Regions from separate parts of the Kitasatospora sp. NPDC056184 genome, predicted to be linked through region 3. Evidence: riboswitches for the same ligand, from Rfam matches in the RefSeq annotation. Region 3 holds a riboswitch; each other region holds the start of a gene.
What was found. Region 3 has a riboswitch for cobalamin ahead of ACFC0B_RS23125 (cobalamin biosynthesis protein). Riboswitches for the same ligand answer to the same signal wherever they lie in the genome.
Positions count from the first base shown of each region.

Region 1: it holds a riboswitch for cobalamin, as region 3 does, so the genes downstream of both, ACFC0B_RS04165 (hypothetical protein) here and ACFC0B_RS23125 (cobalamin biosynthesis protein) in region 3, are expected to answer to the same signal.
Region 2: it holds a riboswitch for cobalamin, as region 3 does, so the genes downstream of both, metE (5-methyltetrahydropteroyltriglutamate--homocysteine S-methyltransferase) here and ACFC0B_RS23125 (cobalamin biosynthesis protein) in region 3, are expected to answer to the same signal.

Region 1 covers NZ_JBHJUI010000001.1:1,078,097-1,084,533, forward strand. The annotation lists gene ACFC0B_RS04145 (alpha/beta fold hydrolase) at 1-65, shown strand, start outside; gene ACFC0B_RS04150 (GDSL-type esterase/lipase family protein) at 96-1,262, opposite strand; gene ACFC0B_RS04155 (hypothetical protein) at 1,469-2,242, shown strand; gene ACFC0B_RS04160 (ferric reductase-like transmembrane domain-containing protein) at 2,390-3,379, opposite strand; cobalamin riboswitch at 3,662-3,819, shown strand; gene ACFC0B_RS04165 (hypothetical protein) at 3,973-4,944, shown strand; gene ACFC0B_RS04170 (cysteine synthase family protein) at 4,941-5,963, shown strand; gene ACFC0B_RS04175 (ATP-grasp domain-containing protein) at 5,960-6,437, shown strand, end outside.
Region 2 covers NZ_JBHJUI010000002.1:305,830-312,266, reverse strand. The annotation lists gene cobF (precorrin-6A synthase (deacetylating)) at 1-680, shown strand, start outside; gene folP (dihydropteroate synthase) at 653-1,528, opposite strand; gene metE (5-methyltetrahydropteroyltriglutamate--homocysteine S-methyltransferase) at 1,652-3,967, opposite strand; cobalamin riboswitch at 4,116-4,352, opposite strand; gene ACFC0B_RS06520 (NUDIX domain-containing protein) at 4,684-5,052, shown strand; gene ACFC0B_RS06515 (phosphatase PAP2 family protein) at 5,058-5,768, opposite strand; gene ACFC0B_RS06510 (phosphatase PAP2 family protein) at 5,753-6,370, opposite strand; gene ACFC0B_RS06505 (DedA family protein) at 6,367-6,437, opposite strand, start outside.
Region 3 covers NZ_JBHJUI010000011.1:237,555-243,991, forward strand. The annotation lists gene ACFC0B_RS23115 (putative cobaltochelatase) at 1-1,796, opposite strand, end outside; gene ACFC0B_RS23120 (cobyric acid synthase) at 1,793-3,307, opposite strand; gene ACFC0B_RS23125 (cobalamin biosynthesis protein) at 3,304-4,290, opposite strand; cobalamin riboswitch at 4,324-4,536, opposite strand; gene ACFC0B_RS23130 (alpha/beta hydrolase family protein) at 4,745-5,860, shown strand; gene ACFC0B_RS23135 (hypothetical protein) at 6,229-6,437, shown strand, end outside.

The sequences.
Region 1 (6,437 bases), on a different contig from region 3:
ACCTCATCGCCGTCGACGCCCCCGCGGAACTCGTCGACGTCCTGGCGCCCTTCCTCGCCGAGTAGCCGCGGAGCAGGAGGCGGGCCGGGTCCCGCCTATCCGGCCGGCCGCGGGTGCGGGCGGGTGCGGAACGGGCCCCCGTCGGCGAAGGCGTGGGCGGCGAAGCGCTCGCCCATCCGGCGGTACGCGGCCGGGGAGGGGTGCAGCCCGTCGGGGAGGTCGTCCACCTCGGCCGGACCGAGCAGGTCGCGTCCGTCGAGGTGGTGCAGGTGGGGATCGTGCGCCTGCCGGACGGCCACGATCCTCGCCAGCTCGTCACGGACCACCTGCAGCGACAACGCCCCACCGGCCACGTCGGCCGGGTCGCCCAGCGCGGTGAACCTCCCGTCCGGGCCCACCGCGGTCGGGCCGGGACGATCCTCCAGCGCCGGGCAGCTCACCGGGGAGATCACCAGCAGCGGGGTGTCCGGGTGCCCGTCCCGGATCGTGTCCAGGAATCCGTGCACCGCCGGGCCGAACGTCCGCAGCCGGAAGGTGGTCCGGCCCACGATGTTGATGCCCGTCTTGAGGCTGATCAGGTCGGCGGGCAGGTCGCGGATCGTCCGGGCGACATAGGGGTCCAGCATGGCGTTGCCCGGCTGGCTGAGGTTGGTCACCTCCGCGCCCCCGAGCGACGCCGCGACCACGGGCCAGGTGCCGGTGGGTCCGTCCGCCTCCAGGCAGTGGCTGATGGAGCTTCCGTAGTGCACCCAGCGGGGCCGGCCGTCGGGCAGCGGCGCCAGGACCTCGCCGTCGGCACGGAGCGCCACCAGCTCCGTGGGGGTCTGCTGCGGCAGCCACAGCTCGACGGTCTTCATACCGGCCGGCAGCCCGTCGAACCGTGCCGTTCCCGGCTCTCCCGGTATCAGCCGCTGCGCGGCCCCGGGGCCCGCCATCCGCACCACATGGCCCAACGGCGCCTGCCGGCGCTCGGCGAGAGCACCGTCCACGGTCAGGTCCAGCATCCCGGTCGGCCGCGGTCGGGGGTCGCCGTCGAGCTGGCCCGTGGAGGTGAGGACCTCGAATTCGAGCACCCGCGCGTCGGTGCGGAACACCAGCCGCACCCCCGAAGGCATCACCGTCCCCCCGTAGACCGACGGGTCCTGGTACTGCTCCGTGGTCCACGCCGGCAATCGGCGCGGCATCACTCCCGCCGGCGTCCTCTCCAGATCCAGCGCACCCCGTACCTCCACCGGCCCGCCCACCAGCGGATACTCCCGCATCGCCACTGCCATCGCTCCTCGGCTCCGGCCCGTCCGGCCGGGTGGGTACTCGGCCGGAGCCATCGGGCCCCTCCCCGAGCCTACGGGCCGGTCCGCCGATTCCCCCGGGCCCGGCCCGCCGGGGGCCGGCCGGATGCCCGTACGATGCCGGGCAGGGTGAGCGCGGGGCGGGGGAGGACATCGTGGTCTGGGCCGGGGTGCGGAGGGTGCTGGTCGCTCTCCTGGTGGTGCTGGTCGCGCTGGCCGGGTGGATGCTGTGGTCGATCCACCGGGCCTTCGCCACCCCCGACCCCCCGGACCTGCGGGCCCTGGTGAAGGCCCCGGCGACCGCCGAGGCCCGGCGGGCGGCCGAACGGGACACCGACGGGCGGATCGCCCGGCTGCCCGAACTGCTGCCGTGGGTCGAGCGGTTGGGGACGTCGACGGTCGACGTCTGCTGGACGGAGGTCGAGTCCGCCATGTGGGGCCGGGGCAACTGGACGGCGCCGACCTGCGAGCGAACGGTCAAGCTCTACCTCGCCCTGGACACGACCGACATCCGCACCCGCCTGGCCGACCTCGACCGCTACCTCGACGCCGAGGGCTGGCAGGGCGTCGACGACGGAAGGGGGAGCCTGATCGCCGCCGACGACTACGCCCACAGCCCCGGTGGCGACACCTCGCCCGAGCGGCTGGCGGAGGCGGCCGCCCGCCCGATCGCCCCGTCCGTGCGGTTCGGGCGGCCGGCGGCCGAGCCGGTACGGACGTCCCTCGACGTGGACGTCGCCCGCATGACGGGCCGGATGAGCCTGCCCCCCGGTGAGGACTCCTGGTACGCCGAGTACGGCACCCGCCGCCACCGCAACGACGACCGTGCCCGCTCCGAGTACCTGACCTGGCAGCCCCTGCGGCCGATGGAGGTGCTGAAGCCCGCCGAGGGCCGCTACGCCGCCGTCCTCGGCTTCACCACCCGCTACGCCCCGGGGGAGCGGCCGAGGTAGCCGCCGGGGTGGCGCCGCGAGCCGGAGGAGATCGGGCCCGGCCCCGTGCCCGGGAGCACCCGGTGTTTCGACCCACCGTCAGGACGGCGGTGAGGCGGCCGTGCTCGTTCGGATCGGCCGGACGGCGGCGCCCGCGGGGACGGTGACTCACCCGGTGCCGTCGGCCTGTCCGCCGGAGGCCGGCGGTGCCGGCGCACGCGTCCGCCCGCCGTCGTGGCCGGACGCCGCCACCGCGATCAGGCCGACCGCGAGGGCCGCAACCGCGACCCGCCCGAGCGCCCGCACCGTCCAGGCCGGCAGCGACCGGGCCCCGCCCCGTCCCGGCGCCGCCAGCCGCTCGGCCCGCCGGACCGGCCGCAGCAGCCGGGCCAGCAGCAGGACGGCGAGCGGGACCTGAAGGAGCCACAGGACAGTGCGCGGCCACTCGCCGAACCACACGTTGGTCCCGTAGAGCAGGGTGTGCCAGACGCTCAGCACGTAGACGACGACCACGAAGCGGTGCAGCCGGCGCCAGGTGTTCGGTCCGATCCGGTGCCGCACGTAGAACAGCAGGCCGAGCGGCACGGCCAGGTAGAGCGCGCCCTGCCCGAGCGGGATGGCGGTGCGGCCGGTGCCGGAGTCGTACCAGCCGGGCACGAAGCTGTCGGCGAACCCCGACCAGAGTCGGTCGCCCCACGCCGACTCGGCCTCGTAGCGCACGAGTTCGGCCGCGAACAGCAGCGCGTGCGCGAACATCAGGGCCGTCGTGGTCAGACTCGTCGTGCGGTGCCAGCGCTCCAGGGTCTGCCGGGCGACCGGCAGCCGACCGGGCCGCGGACCGGAGAGCAGCAGCCCGAGCACCACCGTCCCCCAGGCCCACAGCAGCCCCGACCAGCCGAACGCCTGGCTCAGCAGGTACATCCAGTACGTGCGGGAGTCGTCCATGAACGGCATGACCGCCACCGTCGCCGAGGTGCCCGCGTCCATCCGGACGTACAGCAGCACGAACACCGCCGCGGTGACGCCGACCGCCGCGCTCGCGTCGGGCAGCGCGGCCCGCAGGTCGGAACGGAGGGCGACGCGCTCGGCGGGCCGCCTCCCGGCGGCGGGCGGCGGGGCGTCCGAAGCGTCGTCCCCCGGCGTCGGCTCAGGCAGCATCGTGGACCTTCCGGAACGGCGGCACACCGGTGGGGCGGTGTGCGGCGGGCGTGGGACGCACCAGTGTGGCGGAGGCGTTCCGGCTTGCCGAGCCCGTATCCGGCCAGAGTGGCTCGTGGACCGACGGCCCGTCCGCCGCGGCGCCCCACGCCCCGGCCCGCGGACCGATCGCATTCGGACAACCGTCCGCACGAGCCCTGCCACCGGAGCGCGAGCCCCCGTATGCTCATGTCCGCAGCCGGTTCGCGCCTCCCGACCGACCGGACTTCGGCGGCGCGACGCAAGAGGGAACCCGGTGGGAAACCGGGACTGTCCCGCAGCGGTGAGTGGGAACGAAAGCCGTCAACAGCACTGGGCCGGGCTCCGCCCCGGCCCGGGAAGCGACGGCCGGTAGGTGTGCGCCGGTTTCTCGGCGCACCGGCCCGCGAGTCCGAAGACCTGCCGCTGCGCCCGCACCCCCACGTGCGGGCTGTGCACGGTGACCTCGTGGACTGGGTCGGCGGTACGGACGGCTGCGCGGCGTGCGACGACGCGCCGTGCCCTCCTCCTCCGGGTCATGACGCGGGGCTCGGAACGAGGAGGAGGACGTGTCCGTGACCGCGCGAGTTCCGCCCGCCCGCACCGGGCGCCCACCGGCCCGCCCCCCGGCGGGCCCCGGCGGCGCGATGGTGACCCCCACCGGAGGGGCCCGGCCCGCCCCGCCGCCGGGCGGCACGCTCTCCGGTGTCTGCCACGGCACCCTGGGCGAGCTCTACCAGGGACCGCTGCGCGCCGGTTCCCGCCCCGACATCGCGGTGGTGTCGTTCCCCGTCGACCGCCACTCCTGGGTGCACTTCACCCCGGGGACGGACCCGCCGGACCCGCTGCCGCTCGGGGCGAAGGCCGCGACGGCGGCCCGGCTGTTCCTGGAGCGCTTCGGGCTGACCCTGCCGCCGGGCCGCTGGTGCGTGCACTCCGAGCTCACCGTCGGGGTGGGCATGGCGAGTTCGACCGCCGACATCGTGGCGACCCTGCGCTGCCTGTTCCGGATCTTCGCGCTGCCGTACGACACCGGGGTGGTGCTCGCGGTCCTGCGCGAGATCGAGCGGGCCGACAGCGTCTTCCTCGACGAGTTCGCCCTGCACCTGAGCGGCCGGCACCGGGTGGTGCGGCGGCTGGGCACCGGCATCGGCTTCCACACCGCGTACATCACCGAGCCCGGGACGGTGGACACCGCCGCCGTCACCGACCTGCTGCTCGGACACTACCGGCGGCACGGCGAGGAGTACCGGCGCTGCCTGACCGACCTGCTGAAGGGCTTCGCCGCGGGCGACCCGGCCGCCGTCGCGCGGACGGCCACGGCGAGCGCCGCGCTCTCCCAACAGGTGCTCCCCAAAGCGACGTTCGACGCGCTGCTCGCCCACCGCGAGGAGTTCGGCGCCGACGGGATCTTCGTCGCCCACACCGGCTGCCTGATCGGCTACCTGCTCCCCGGACGCCCCGACGCCGCGCTCAAGTCGGACCTGTCCGCGTTCTTCCACTCGCTCGGCCACCAGTGTTCCTTCGCCCAAGGAGGCTACAGGTGATCCACCCCCACATCGCCGACGCCCTGAAGATCCCCGATCTCGTCCGGCTCACCGACGGCCTCGTGCTGGTCCGGTTCGAGTCGATGAAGATCTACTCGGCGCTCGCCGCGGTCCGCCACCTGCTGGAGCGCGGCACCGTCCGCCCGGGGCAGACCCTGGTGGACAGCTCCAGCGGCATCTACGCCTACGCGCTGGCGCTCGCCTGCCACCGGCACCGCATGCGCTGCCACATCGTCGCCTCCACCACCGTCGACGCCACCACCCGCGCCCAGTTGGAGATCCTCGGCGCCACCGTGGAGCAGGTCGTGCCTTCCCGCGACCTCAAGCTGGACCAGGAGCTGCGGGTGCGGCGGGTGCGCGAGCTGCTCGCCGAGCACCCGGACTGGCACTGGATGCGGCAGTACCACGACGACGTCCACTACCTCGGCTACCACGAGGTCGCCGACCGGATCACGGCCGCCTTCCCCGGCGCCGCGCTGACCGTCGTCGGCGGGGTCGGCTCCGGCGCCTCGACCGGCGGGGTGGCGACCCGGCTGCGCGCCTCCGATCCCTCGGTGCGGCTGGTCGGGGTGCAGCCCTTCGGCAGCGTCACCTTCGGCAGCCAGGGGCACCACGACCCGGAGGCGATCATCGCGGGGATCGGCTCGTCCATCGTCTTCGACAACGTCCGCCACCACCTCTACGACGGCATCCACTGGCTGGACTTCACCCACGCCATGGCGGGCACCGTCGCCCTGCTGCGCGACCACGCCGTCTTCGCCGGGCTGTCCACCGGCGCCGGCTACCTGGCCGCGGCCTACGAGGCGCGCCGCCACCCCGACCGGCTGCACCTGGTGATCGGCGCCGACACCGGTCACCGCTACGTCGAGCGCGTCTTCGCCCGGCACACCGAGGCCCCCGACCCGGCCGCGTTGAAACCGGTCGAGGTCTCCGCCCCCGAGGAGATGTCCATGCCCTGGTCCACGATGGCCTGGCGGCGCACCGCGTGCCCGCCGCAGCGCGAGGAGCGGGCGGCATGAGCATCGTCTGCCTGGAATCGCTCACCTTCGGCCTCGGCCACCTGGTGCGGGCCGCCGACGCGCTCGGCGAGCGGCTGACCCTGCTCACCCGCGACCCCTCCTACTACACCTACGAGTTGGAGCGGCTGCCGGCGGACGCGCTGGACGTCGTGGAGACCGACACCTTCGACGTGGACGGGCTCACCGCGCTGCTGGAGCGCTCCCCCCGGCCGCGCGGCCTGATCAGCTCCACCGACACCTGGACGCTGGTCGCCGCCGAACTCGCCGAACGGCTCGGCCTGCCCGGCCTCGACCCGGCCGTGCTGCGGCTGACCCGCGACAAGTCGGCGGTGCGCCGCCGGCTGTACGAGGCCGGGCTGACCCGCGGCCGGGCGGTACCGGTCACCGGGACCGGCCCGGAGGCGGCGGAGGCACTCCTCAAGGAGCCCGGCCTGCCCGCCGTCCTCAAGGACACCGCGGGCACCGGCAGTCAGA
Region 2 (6,437 bases), on a different contig from region 3:
CGGACGTCTTTCTCCTCCTCGACAAGAACGAGCAGCGCCAGGACCTCATGCGCCTGCGGCGGCGGATGATCGAGGAGCACGCCCGCCCCGGTCACCGGGTGGTCGAGGTGCCGGACGCCGAGCGCGACCGGAGCACCCCGGCGTACACCGAGGCCGTCGAGGACTGGCGCCGTCGTCGGGCCGAGCTGGTCGGCCGGCTCGTCGCCGAGGAACTCGGCCCGGACGGCACGGGCGCGCTCCTGGTCTGGGGCGACCCCAGCCTGTACGACAGCGTGACCGCCGTCCTCGACGAGGTCCTGACCGCCGACCCGGGCGCGTTCCGCTACGAGGTGGTGCCCGGGATCAGCAGCGTCTCGGTACTCGCCGCACAGCACCGCACCACCCTCACCCGGGTGGGCCGCCCGCTGCGGATCACCCCGGCCCGCCGCCTGGCCGAGGACGGCTTCGGCCCGGGCAGCGAGGACACCGTGGTGATGCTCGACGGCCGGGCCGCCTTCGCCGGGATCGACCCCGAGGGCGTGCACATCCACTACGGCGCCTACCTCGGCGCCCCGGACGAGATCCTGCTCTCCGGGCCACTCGATGAGACGGCGCCGGAGATCACCCGGCAGCGCCGCGAAGCCCGCGAGCGCAAGGGCTGGATCATGGACACCTACCTGCTCCGCCGCACCGAGGACTGACCGGCCGGCGCCCGGCGAGCACGCGGGGCCGCCTCGACGCGGACGGCGTCCGCGGTGGCCCGCACCTCGTGGACACGCACCGCCCAGGCTCCCTGGGCAGCGGCCAGGACGGCCGCCGCCGCGGTGGCGTCGTCCCGCTCCCGGGCCGGACGCGGCTCGCCGGTGGCCCGGTCGGCCAGTAGTTCGCCGAGGAACCGCTTGCGGGACGGTCCCACCAGGAGCGGTCGTCCCAGCGCATGCCAGGAGTCCAGCGCGGCGAACAGTTCCCCGTCGTCCTCGCGGCCCTTCGCGAAGCCGAGACCGGGATCGACGATCACCTGGGCCGGATCGGCTCCGGCCGACACCACGGCGTCCATCTGACGTGCAACCTCCGCGGCCGCCTCCGCCACGACATCCCCGTAGTCGGCCAGGTCGTCCATCACGTAGGACTGCCCCCGCCAGTGCATGACGACGAAGGGCATCCCGGACCGGCCGACGGCCTTCGCCATCCGCTCGTCGGCCAGGCCTCCTCTGACGTCGTTCACGATCCCCGCCCCGGCGTCCACCGCCGACTCCGCCTCCTCGGCCCGCATCGTGTCGATGCTCACCAGGACACCTTCCCGAGCGAGGCCACGCACCACGGGCAGGACACGGGCGAGTTCCTCGTCGACCGGCACCCTGCGAGCGCCAGGACGCGTCGACTCCCCTCCCACGTCCACGATGTCCGCATCCCGGGCTGCCATCGCCAGCCCGTGTTCCACCGCACGGCCGGGGTCCAGCCAACTGCCGCCGTCCGAGAACGAGTCGGGCGTGACGTCGAGGACCTGCCCGCGGCCACGGACACGGCGCGCTACTGGTCTCCTGCTCATACCGGATCCCCTTCCTCGCGGCGGAAGGGCGCCTCCCCGCGATCGTCCATGAGGAGATGGGAGGCCCCTGGGGCGGGCACGGTACTCGTACCGCGCCCGCCCTCTCGCGCTCACGCCGGTCTGTCAGCCGGCGACTTCCTCCCGCAGGCGGCGGGCGGCGGTGACCAGGCTCTCCAGGGAGGCGCGGGTCTCCGCCCAACCGCGGGTCTTCAGACCGCAGTCGGGGTTGACCCAGAGCCGCTCGGCGGGAATCGCGGCCAGGCCGGCGCGCAGCAGCCTCACGGCTTCCTCCGTGCTCGGCACGCGGGGCGAGTGGATGTCCCACACCCCTGGTCCGACCTCACGCGGGTAGCCGGCGGCGGCGAGTTCGCCGGCGACCTCCATGTGCGAGCGGGCGGCCTCCAGCGAGATGACGTCCGCGTCGAGCTCGTCGATCGCGGTCATGATGGCGCCGAACTCGGCGTAGCACATGTGGGTGTGGATCTGGGTGTCGGCACGGACGCCGGAGGTGGCGAGCCGGAACGCCTCGGTGGCCCACGCCAGGTAGGCCGGGCGGTCGGCGGCGCGCAGCGGCAGGGTCTCGCGCAGGGCGGGCTCGTCGACCTGGACGACGGCCGCGCCGGCGGCCTCCAGGTCGACGACCTCGTCGCGCAGGGCCAGGGCGACCTGGCGGGCGGTGTCGGCGAGCGGCTGGTCGTCGCGGACGAAGGACCAGGCGAGCATGGTGACCGGCCCGGTGAGCATGCCCTTGACCGGGCGGTCCGTCAGCCCCTGGGCGTAGGAGAACCAGCCGACGGTCATCGGGTACGGGCGGGAGATGTCGCCCGCGAGGACCGGAGGCCGCACGTAGCGGGTGCCGTAGGACTGCACCCAGCCGTGCCGGGTGGCCAGGTACCCGGTCAGCTGCTCGGCGAAGTACTGGACCATGTCGTTGCGCTCGGGCTCGCCGTGCACGAGGACGTCCAGGCCCGCCTTCTCCTGGTACGCGATCACCTCGCGCACCTCGGCTTCCATCCGCTCCCGGTAGACGGCGGCGCCGATCCGCCCGGCCGTCAGGTCGGCACGAGCAACCCGGAGTTCAGTGGTCTGCGGGAAGGAGCCGATCGTGGTGGTGGGCAGCAGCGGCAACCCGAGGCGGGCCCGCTGAGCCACGGCCCGCTCGGGGTAGGCCTGGGCCCGCCGGGCGTCGGCGGCGGTGACGGCGGCTGCGCGGGCCCGGACGGCCGGGTCGCGGGTGATCGGCGACGTGGCCCGGGAGGCCAGGTCGGCGCGGTTGGCGGCGAGTTCGGCGGTGATCGCGCCAGTACCCTCGCGCAGGCCGCGGGCGAGCAGCGCGACCTCCTCGGCCTTCTGCCGGGCGAAGGCCAGCCAGCGGGCGATCTGCGGCTCGACCTCCCGCTCCAGGGCGGCATCGACCGGCACGTGAAGCAGCGAGCAGGACGGCGCCACGTCCACCCGGTCGGCGAGACCGAGCAGGGTCGCCAGGGTGGCCAGCGACCTCTCCAGGTCGTTGATCCAGATGTTCCGGCCGTCGACGACCCCGGCGACCAGGCGCTTGCCCGGCAGCCCGCCGACGCCGGCGAGGTCCTCCAGGTTCGCGGCGGCCGGTCCGGTGAAGTCCAGCGCCAGGCCCTCGACCGGGGCCTTGGCGAGCACCGGCAGGGCCTCGCCCAGGCGGTCGAAGTAGCTCGCCACCAGCAGCTTCGGCCGGTCGGCGAGCGCGCCCAGGTCCCGGTAGGCGCGGGCGGCGGCGTTCAGCTCGGCCGGCGTGCGGTCCTGGACCAGAGCCGGCTCGTCCAGCTGCACCCAGTCCGCCCCGGCCGCCCGCAGGTCGGCGAGCAGCTGCGCGTAGACCGGCAGCAGCCGGTCGAGCAGCGTGATCGGCTGGAAGTCGGCGGCCACGCCGGGGGCGGGCTTGGCCAGCAGCAGGTAGGTGACCGGGCCGACCAGCACCGGCCGTGCGTCATGGCCGAGCGCGAGCGCCTCGCGCAGCTCGCCGACCGCCTTCGCCGGGTTCGCGACGAAGACCGTGTCCGGCCCCAACTCGGGCACGAGGTAGTGGTAGTTGGTGTCGAACCACTTGGTCATCTCCAGCGGTGCGACATCCTGGGTCCCGCGCGCCATCGCGAAGTACCCGTCCAGCGGGTCGGCCTCGACGGCCGCCCGGTGGCGGGCCGGGATCGCGCCGACGGCGACGGTGGTGTCCAGCACGTGGTCGTAGAGCGAGAAGTCGCCCGTGGGCACCTCCTGGACGCCCGCCTCGATCAGCTGCTGCCAGTTCCCGCGGCGCAGGTCGGCGGCTGCGGCCAGCAGTGCGTCGGCGGTGACCGTGCCCTTCCAGTACCCCTCGACGGCCTTCTTCAGCTCCCGGTTCCGGCCCTGCCGGGGGTAGCCGTACGCGGTGGCGAGGGTCGCCGCGGCTGCGGACTTCGTGGTCAAGGGACTCTCCTTCGCGAGTCTTGCTCCTCAAGTGCCCGGTGACGGGACGAGGGCGCGAAGGGGTGACGAACCGGACGGACGGCCGTCATGGCTCCGCCAGGTGTGCACGCCGACCCGCCCACGAGGTCACCGGGATCCGCGCGCGATCGGTCGCACGCGGGCAACGGGCAGGTCTTCGGACTCGCGGGCACGTCCGCCCGTGAAGGGCGGTCACCTACTGGCCGTCGCTTCCCAGACCCTCCCGGGCCCAGTGCGTATGACGGCGGTCGTTCCCGCTCACCGCTGCGGGGCAGTCCCGGACTGGCCAGTCAAAAGGCTTCACCGGGTTCCCTCTTACGACGCGCCTGCCTGGCGGGCAGGGCGAACCAGCTGCACGGCCAGCCTAAGGCCATCTGCTCGGTATCCGGCCGGAGAATCACCCGATCGTCCATATGTTGAGACAACATCGGAGCTTCGTTCCAGCCCGGCCGAAGGAATGAGCAGAGGAGAGGAACAGCACACTCCTCTTCTCGCTCGGCCTCTCCGCACTACCGAACGAATGGGGCACGGGTGGCCGATCCGAACAACGCCCCGGCGGTGATCGAATTCAAGCGGAGCCGGGACGCAGGGCTGGTCACTCAGACGATGTCCTACCTCGTCCGGCCGGCAGCGCACCGACACGAGTTCGAGGCGCTGGTGCGCAGAGAGCTGGGGGCCGAGGTAGCGGGCGGCTGCTGGTGTTCCGGCACACCGACTACAGCTGCGAGGAGGTCGGCATCCAGGTCCCGGCCGGCAGCATCCGGCCGGGCGAGACCCCGGAGGCCGCCGCGCTGCGGGAGGCCCGGGAGGAGACCGGGTTCGCGGAAGGTCGTGCGCAAGCTCGGCGAGACCGAGTACGACATCAGCCCGTACCGGTTCCCTGCCCGCGCAGGTCGGGGCCGGTCCCGGCGTTGGCGAGGCACAGCTCGCGTTCCCGCCCCGCATCGGCGGGTTCGGTGGACAGCAGGGCCGTGGGCACAAGCGCCCAGGCGGGTAGGTCACCCGGATCGGCGCGACCGGCGAGAAACCCCCGCAAGGACAGGCCCGCCCCACCCAAGCGCACCTGACCTGCCTACATCAATCCTGTCGCTCGGCCGTCGGACTGCGGGCCTGCGCCGGGCTCGGGCACCGGGCGGGCAGGTGTCGGCAGGAGAGTGGCGCCGAGGAGCAGCCAGGCGGTGGCGAGGAGCCAGCCGGCGAGGACGTCCAGGGGCCAGTGGACGCCGAGGTAGACGCGGGTGGCGCCGATGACGACGGCGAAGGCCAGCGCGAGTGCCGTGGCCCTGCGGCGGGCACGGCGGTGGGTGCGGGCGACGGCGACGGCGAGCAGTCCGGCGCAGGTGGCGGCGGTGAAGGCGTGGCCGGAGGGGAACGCGAACCCGTCGGGGGTGAACGCCCAGTCGGCGGCGGGCGGGCGGGGGCGGCCGAAACCGTGCATCAGGCCTTGGCGCAGGAGTTGGCCGGCGACCAGCCACAGCACGGGGGCGAGCAGGAGACCGGCGGCGGCCCGCCCGGAGCGGTGCGGTCGGCCCGCCCGGACCAGGACGGCGCCTGCGGCGAGGGCGACAAGGTAGGGGAAGACGTCCGTGCCGAGCGCGGTGACGGCCATGGCGGTGGTGACGGCGGCGGACGGCCGGTGCGCGGCGGCCCAGTCGACAGCCGTCCGCTCGAAGCCGAGCGGGGCCCAGTCGTTGGACCCCAGCACCATGGCGATGATCGCGAACGCCACCACGCAGACAGCGATCCAGGGCGACGACCGCCGTGGGGTCATGCGGTCAGCCATCGCCGCAGCCTTCCTTCGCGGGCCCGCTCGACCAGGGGCGCGGCGCGGCCGGCGAGCATGCCGAGTCCGTGGCCGGCAGCGAGGCCGACCGCCGCGCCGAGGGCCACGTCGTGAGGGTAGTGGACGCCGACCAGTACCCGGGAGACGCCCATCGCAACGGCGAGCAGCAGCCCGAGCGCGCCGAGGCGGCGGTCGACCCGCCACAGGACGGCCGCGGCGGCGAAGACGATGACCGTGTGGTTGCTGGGCAGCGACCAGTCGCCGGCAGCGGGGCAGGCTTCGAGGGTCCGCCCCACGTCCAGGGCCTGACAGGGGCGGGGCTCGCGCAGCACGGACTTGAGCAGGGTGTCGGCGACGAAGGCGGCGATCACGACCACTGGTGCGGCCAGTGCCCGGGCCAGTGTCACACTGTCGGCCCGCCGCGCACGCCACCAGGCGAGGAGCATCAGCACGGCGACCAGGCCCAGCCCGTAGGCGGAGAACGCTGCGACGCCGTGCTGCACCGACGTCGGCAGGTGCTGGGCCCACTGGTCGATACGCTGATAGAGCCCGCCGTCGAGGCCGCGGCCGTCGAGGGCGAACATGCGCGCGGGGCTGGTCATCGGGCCTTGGCCTGACGGCGGGAGCGCAGTACCTCCAGCACCAGCGGTGCCAGCGAGACCGCGACCA
Region 3 (6,437 bases):
TGGGCCCGCAGCAGGCCCGCCGCCAGCGGGGTGCGCCCGCCGGTGGGCAGCGACTCCAGCCGGGCCGCGCCGACCTCCACCGAGGAGGTCGGCGGCAGCGCCAGCTCGGCCGAGGCGCCGCGGAAGGTGATCATGCCGATCTTGTCGCGGCGCTGGTAGGCGTCCATCAGCAGCGACAGCACCGCGCCCTTGACGGCGGTCATCCGCTGCCGGGCCGCCATCGAACCGGAGGCGTCCACCACGAACAGCACCAGGTTGGACTCCCGCCCCTGGCGCACCTGCTCGCGGAAGTCGTCCTTGTGCAGCACCAGCGCGCGCGAGGACCGTCCGCGCGCCACCTGGTGCGGCGCGGCGGCGCGCAGCGTGGCGCTCAGGTGGAGCCGGGCGAGCCGGCCGCGCGGGCGGCGGGCCCGGACGGTGTGGCCGCCGTCGGTCTCGGCGGGGGAGCGGCGGCCCTGGGCGCCGCGCCCGGTGCCGTCCACCGCGAACAGCCGGGTGCGGTACGGGTCGCCGGCCGCGACCGGCGCCGACTCCCGCGCGGGGGAGGGGTGCTGCGCCGGGACGGGCTGCGGGGCGGCGTCCTCCCCGGCGGCCGGGTCCGCGGCCGCCGGCGGCGGGCCGTCCGGACCGGAGGGCTCCGGCGCGCCGCCGCCCCCGTCGCCGTCGGGGCCGCCGTCCCGCGGGCCGCCGCCGTCCGGGTCCGTGTCGCCGTCCGGGTCCGGGTCGTCCTGCGGCCCCTCGGCCGTCGCGGGCTCGGGCTCGGGCTCCGGCTCGGGCTCCTGCTGGGCGTGCTCCTCCAGCACCCGGTCCAGCTGCTCCTCGTCCAGCCCGGGCGCGTCGAACGGGTTGCGCCGGCGGCGGTGCGGCAGCGCCAGCTGGGCGGCCTTGCGGACGTCCTCCGCCAGCACCTCGGTGCGCCCGGCCCAGGCGGCCAGCGCGACGGCGGTGCGCGCCATGACGATGTCCGCGCGCAGCCCGTCCACCTCGAACGCCGCGCAGACGGCGGTGATCTGGCGCAGCGCCGTGTCGGTCAGCTCCACCTGCGGCAGCAGCTCGCGCGCGGCGGTGATCCGGGCCGCCAGCGCCCGCTCGTCCCCGGCGAAGCGGGCGGCGAACGCGGTCGGGTCGGCGTCGTAGCCGAGCCGGCGGCGCACCACCTCGGCGCGCTCCGCGGGCTCCCGGGTCGCGGCGATCTCCACCGTCAGGCCGAACCGGTCGAGCAGCTGCGGCCGCAGCTCGCCCTCCTCCGGGTTCATCGTGCCGACCAGCAGGAAGCGCGCCGCGTGCCGCACCGACACGCCCTCGCGCTCGACGTAGGAGCGGCCCATCGCGGCGGCGTCCAGCAGCAGGTCCACCACGTGGTCCTGGAGCAGGTTGACCTCGTCGATGTAGAGCACGCCGCGGTGCGCCCGGGCCAGCAGCCCCGGCTCGTACGCCTTGACGCCCTCGGCGAGCGCCCGCTCCAGGTCCAGCGAGCCGACGATCCGGTCCTCGGAGACGCCGACCGGCAGCTCGACCAGCTCGGCCGGGCGCCGCGAGGACGCCCCGCCGTCGTGCGCGCCGTCCGGGCACTGCGGGTCCGGCGCCGCCGGGTCGCAGGCGAAGCGGCAGCCGTCGACGGTCGCGATGGACGGCAGCAGCCCGGCCAGCGCGCGCACCATGGTCGACTTGGCGGTGCCCTTCTCGCCGCGCACCAGCACCCCGCCGACCGCGGGCGAGACGGCGTTCAGCAGCAGGCCGAGCCGCAGGTCGGCCATGCCCACGATGGCCGTGAACGGATAACGGACGTCACTCATGCATGCTCCCCAGGGGCTCCGGGCGCCAGGAACGGCAGCGATCCGGCCGCCGGCACCCCGCCCTCGATCAGCTTCCACAACGCGTCGGTGTCCGCGTGCTCCTCGATCAGCTCGCCCAGCCGGTCCAGCCGGGCCTCCCGCGCGGCGGCGAACGAGGTGTCCGGCGCGGGCACGAACGCCCGGCCGGCGGCCTGCGCGACCTCGCGCAGCAGCGCGCGCCGGAAGCCGTCGTTCTCCAGCGCGCCGTGCCAGGTGGTCCCCCACACCTGGCCCACCCGGCAGCCGTCCAGGAACGGTTCCCCGCCCTCGACGGCCACGACGCCGTGGTGGATCTCGTACCCCTCGACCCGCTCGCCGTAGGCCTCGCCGACCGGGCGGCCGAGCACCTTCCCGGCGCCGAAGCGCACCCGGGTCGGCAGCAGCCCGAGCCCGTCCACCGCGCCCGCCTTCGACTCGACCTCGTCCACGATCGAGCGCGCCAGCATCTGGTAGCCGCCGCAGACGCCGAGCAGCGGCCGCCCGGCCGCCGCCCGCGCCTTCAGCACCGGTTCCAGGCCGCGCTCGCGCAGCCAGGCGAGGTCCGCGACGGTGGCCCGGGTGCCGGGCAGGACGACGAGGTCGGCGTCGGCCAGCTCCTCGGGCCGGGTGGCCCAGCGGACCAGCACGCCGGGCTCCTGGGCGAGCGCGTCCAGGTCGGTGAAGTTGGACAGCCGGGGGAAGCGCAGCACGGCCACCCGCAGCACGTCCGCGCCGAGCGGGCCGCGCGCGGCGGTCCGGTCGACGACGGTGGACAGGTCGAGCGAGTCCTCGGCGTCCAGCCAGAGGTCCGGCAGCATCGGCAGGGTGCCGAGCACCGGGCGGCCGGTCAGCTCGCGCAGCATCTCCAGGCCCGGCGCGAGCAGCCGCGCGTCGCCGCGGAACTTGTTGACGAACCAGCCCGCCACATGCCGCTGGTCCTCCGCCGACAGCAGCGCCAGCGTCCCGTACATCGCCGCGAACACGCCGCCGCGGTCGATGTCCCCGACCACGACGACCGGCAGCCCGGCGGCGGTGGCCAGACCCATGTTGGCGATGTCGCGGTCGCGCAGGTTGATCTCGGCGGGCGATCCCGCGCCCTCGCAGACCACCACGTCGAAGCGGGTGCGCAGGTCCGCCAGGCACTCCAGGGCGCGTTCCAGCAGCACCGGCTTGCGCTCGCGGTAGTCCAGCGCGCCGACCTCGGCGACCGGGCGGCCCAGCAGCACCACCTGGCTGCGGCCGTCCGCGCCGGGCTTGAGCAGCACCGGGTTCATCGCCGCCTCCGGCTCCACCCGGGCGGCCTGCGCCTGCATCGCCTGCGCGCGGCCGATCTCGGCGCCGTCGGAGGTGACGAAGGAGTTCAGCGACATGTTCTGCGCCTTGAACGGCGCGACCGCGACACCCTGCCGGGCCAGCCAGCGGCAGATGCCCGCGGTGACCACGCTCTTGCCGGCGTCCGAGGTCGTCCCGGCGACCAGCAGCGCCTTGCTCATGACCCACTCCTCCGCTTCCTCACCAGGGCCGCCCCGAGCAGCAGGTGCCCGGCGACCGTCGTACCCAGGGCCAGCGCGCTCACCCGCCGGGAGAGCACACAGGCCCGCTCGATGTCGTCCACCCCGACGGGGCGCAGTTCCTCCCCCAGCACGGGCCGGTGCTCCACCCGCTCGCCGTACCGCAGCGTCCCGCCGAGGCGCACGCCCACCGCGCCCGCGAAGGCCGACTCGGCCTGGCCGGCGTTCGGGCTGGGGTGGGCGGAGCCGTCGCGGCGCCAGACCCGCCAGGCGGTGCGCGGCTCGGGGGCGGCGGCCACCGTCAGCAGCGCGGTCAGCCGCGCGCCCGGCCAGCCCGCGACGTCGTCCAGCCGCGCCGAGGCCCAGCCGAACCGGGCGTAGCGGGGCGAGCGGTGACCGACCATCGCGTCCAGGGTGTTCACCGCGCGGAACGCCAGCAGGCCGGGCGTGCCCGCCAGACCGCCCCAGACCAGGGCGTTGACCACGGCGTCGGCGGTGTTCTCGGCCACCGACTCGACCACGGCGCGGGCCAGCTGCCGTTCGTCCAGCGCGCTCGGGTCGCGCCCGCACAGGTGCGGCAGCCGCTCCCGGGCCGCCGTCAGATCGCCCGCCGCGAGCGAACGGCCGATGGTGCGGGCCTCCCGGGTCAGCGAGCTGCCGCCGAGCACCGTCCAGGTCGCGGCGGCGGCGAGGGCGGCCCGGCCGAGCGGACGGCGGGCCAGCAGCCGGTCGGCGGCCAGCGCGCCGGCCGCGACGGTGCCCACGGCGAGGGCGGTGAAGGCGGCGCCGGCGGCGCGGTGGTCGCGCCACAGCAGGCGCTCCAGCCGACCGGCGGCGGAGCCGAAGCCGGCCACCGGGTGGCCGCGGCGCGGGTCGCCGAAGCGGGCGTCGGCCAGGTAGCCAGCGACGGCGCCCGCGCCGAAGGCGAGGGCCCGGCCCGGCGGGCGCACGGCAGGGCGCAGCATCGCGTGCGTGTCCTCACTCAGGGTCCGCGCCCTGGATCGACGAACCGGGGGCGAGAGTCTCCTGGCTTCCGGGTCGGACGCGCGATCCGGGCCTTCCAGCGGCTTCTGACGGCTCGCCGTGGCGTGTTCCGGTCGTGCTCCCCGGTGACAGTGGCGGGACCGCGCCGGACTCGCACCGGCTTCCTCTGCATGCCTCCGTATTGGCTGAAGGATCCCATCACGGGCCCGAACCGGGAGTCAACCGAGGTTGTCCGGGGTCTTGGTCACACGCCGCGCCGCCCCGTCCCCGCCGGTGTGACCTTCCTCGCGGAACAACCCGTACGGCCGTGTCCTACTGGCTTCCCCCCGCCCGCGCGAGTGGACTGAGGGGTGGGTCCGGACGTCGAGCGGCCGGACCCCGCGGCAGCCGGACACCGAGCAGCAGCAGCCAGACACCGAGCACCGGGGAGCGAGTATGCGTTGGGGAATCGCGGCCACCGTGGCGGCCGCCGCCGTCGGCACCGGGGCCGCCGTCCTGCTGATCGGCCGCAAGGCGTCCGAGCGGATGGTCCGTCCGACCGGGGACGCCCGCGACCGGACCGGCCCGGTGCGCGTCCGGAGCCTCGGCGCGGGGCAGGTCACCTTCACCCGCACCGCGGTGAGCGAGCGGCCCGGCCGCTGGGCCGTCGAGTGGGGCGAGGACGGCCACGCGGTGGTCGAGGAGGTCCTGCACCGCGACGAGCAGGGCGTCACCCGCCGCCTGGTGCGCGCCGACCGCGGCACCCTCGCCCCCGGGACCGAGGTCCGCCTCACGCCCCGGGTGTACCTCGGCGACCCGGCCTCGGCGCTCGGCCTGCCGTTCGCCGAGACGGCCGTCGAGGGCGAGCTGGGCGCGCTGCCCGCCTGGCGGGTGGACGGCAAGCGCGGCACCTGGGTGGTCCTGGTGCACGGCCCCGACGCCGACCGCGGGCAGGCCCTGCCGGTCCTCCCCGAGCTGCAGCGCCTCGGCCTGCCCGCGCTCGCCGTCACCTACCGCGGCGACGCCGGCGCGCCCCCCTCCCCGGACGGCCTCGGCCACTTCGGCGAGACGGAGTGGCGGGACGTCGAGGCCGCGGTGCGCACCGCCCTGGAGGGCGGCGCGGGCCGGGTCGTCCTCTACGGCTGGTCGCTCGGCGCCACGATGGCCCTGCACACCGCCGCCCGCTCGGACCTCGCCTCGTCGATCAGCAGCCTGGTCCTGGACTCCCCGGTGCTGGACTGGCCGGCCACCGCCCGCCGGGGCGCGGCCCGGTCCGGCTTCCGGGGCGCGAGCGCCGAACTCGGCGTGCTCGCCGCCCAGGGCCGCACCGGCGTGGATCTGGCCGACTTCGCCCGCCTCGCCGAGGGCACCGACCTGCGGGTGCCCACCCTGGTGCTGCACGGGCCCGACGACCCGGTGGCCCCGTTCGCCGCCGCCCGGCGCCTCGCCGACCGCCGCCCGGACCTCGTCAACCTCCAGGCCTTCCCCGGCGGCGACCACGCGGCCCTGTGGAACAGCGCCCCGGACCGCTACGCCGAGACCCTCCGCCGCTGGCTCACGCCGTTCTGCTGATCCCCTTCCCGCCCCCCCTCGCGCGGAATTCCGCGGCACACCGGTTCCATCTGGCATGGACTCGCCATAAAGATCAAGCCAGTCGGTTTGGCCTCTGTTGCCCGATCTTGTCGAGCCCCCACGCCCCCCTCCCGCCCCGCGCGGACAACCGGATGTGACAGATGGCCGGTGCAAGGGGAAGACTGCTCGACGTGACGTCTCGGAATCCGCGCGACCGTGATGCCCCGCTCCCGCCGACGATCGGTACCGGTGCGACGGTGACCCGTCTCCCCGGAACGGCCCACCGCCCCGCCGGCGCCAGGCCGGGGGCCCCGGGCGTACCCCGCCGACGAGGCCCCGCCCCCGCACCCGGCCGAGGCCGGGTCCCTGTGCCGGAGGGCTTCCCCGCTCCCGCCGAGCTCGCCCCGCTGGCCCGCCGCATGCTGGTCGACGCCGTCCGGATCGCCCGCTGGGCCGGCGACCTCGACGAGGTCGACAAGCGCGGCGAGCTGCTCCCCGACGACGCCCGCGCCGCCGGCCTCGCGCTCGCCATGACGGTGGGCGCCGCCGCCAAGGCGTGGGGCCAGGCCCTGCTGGT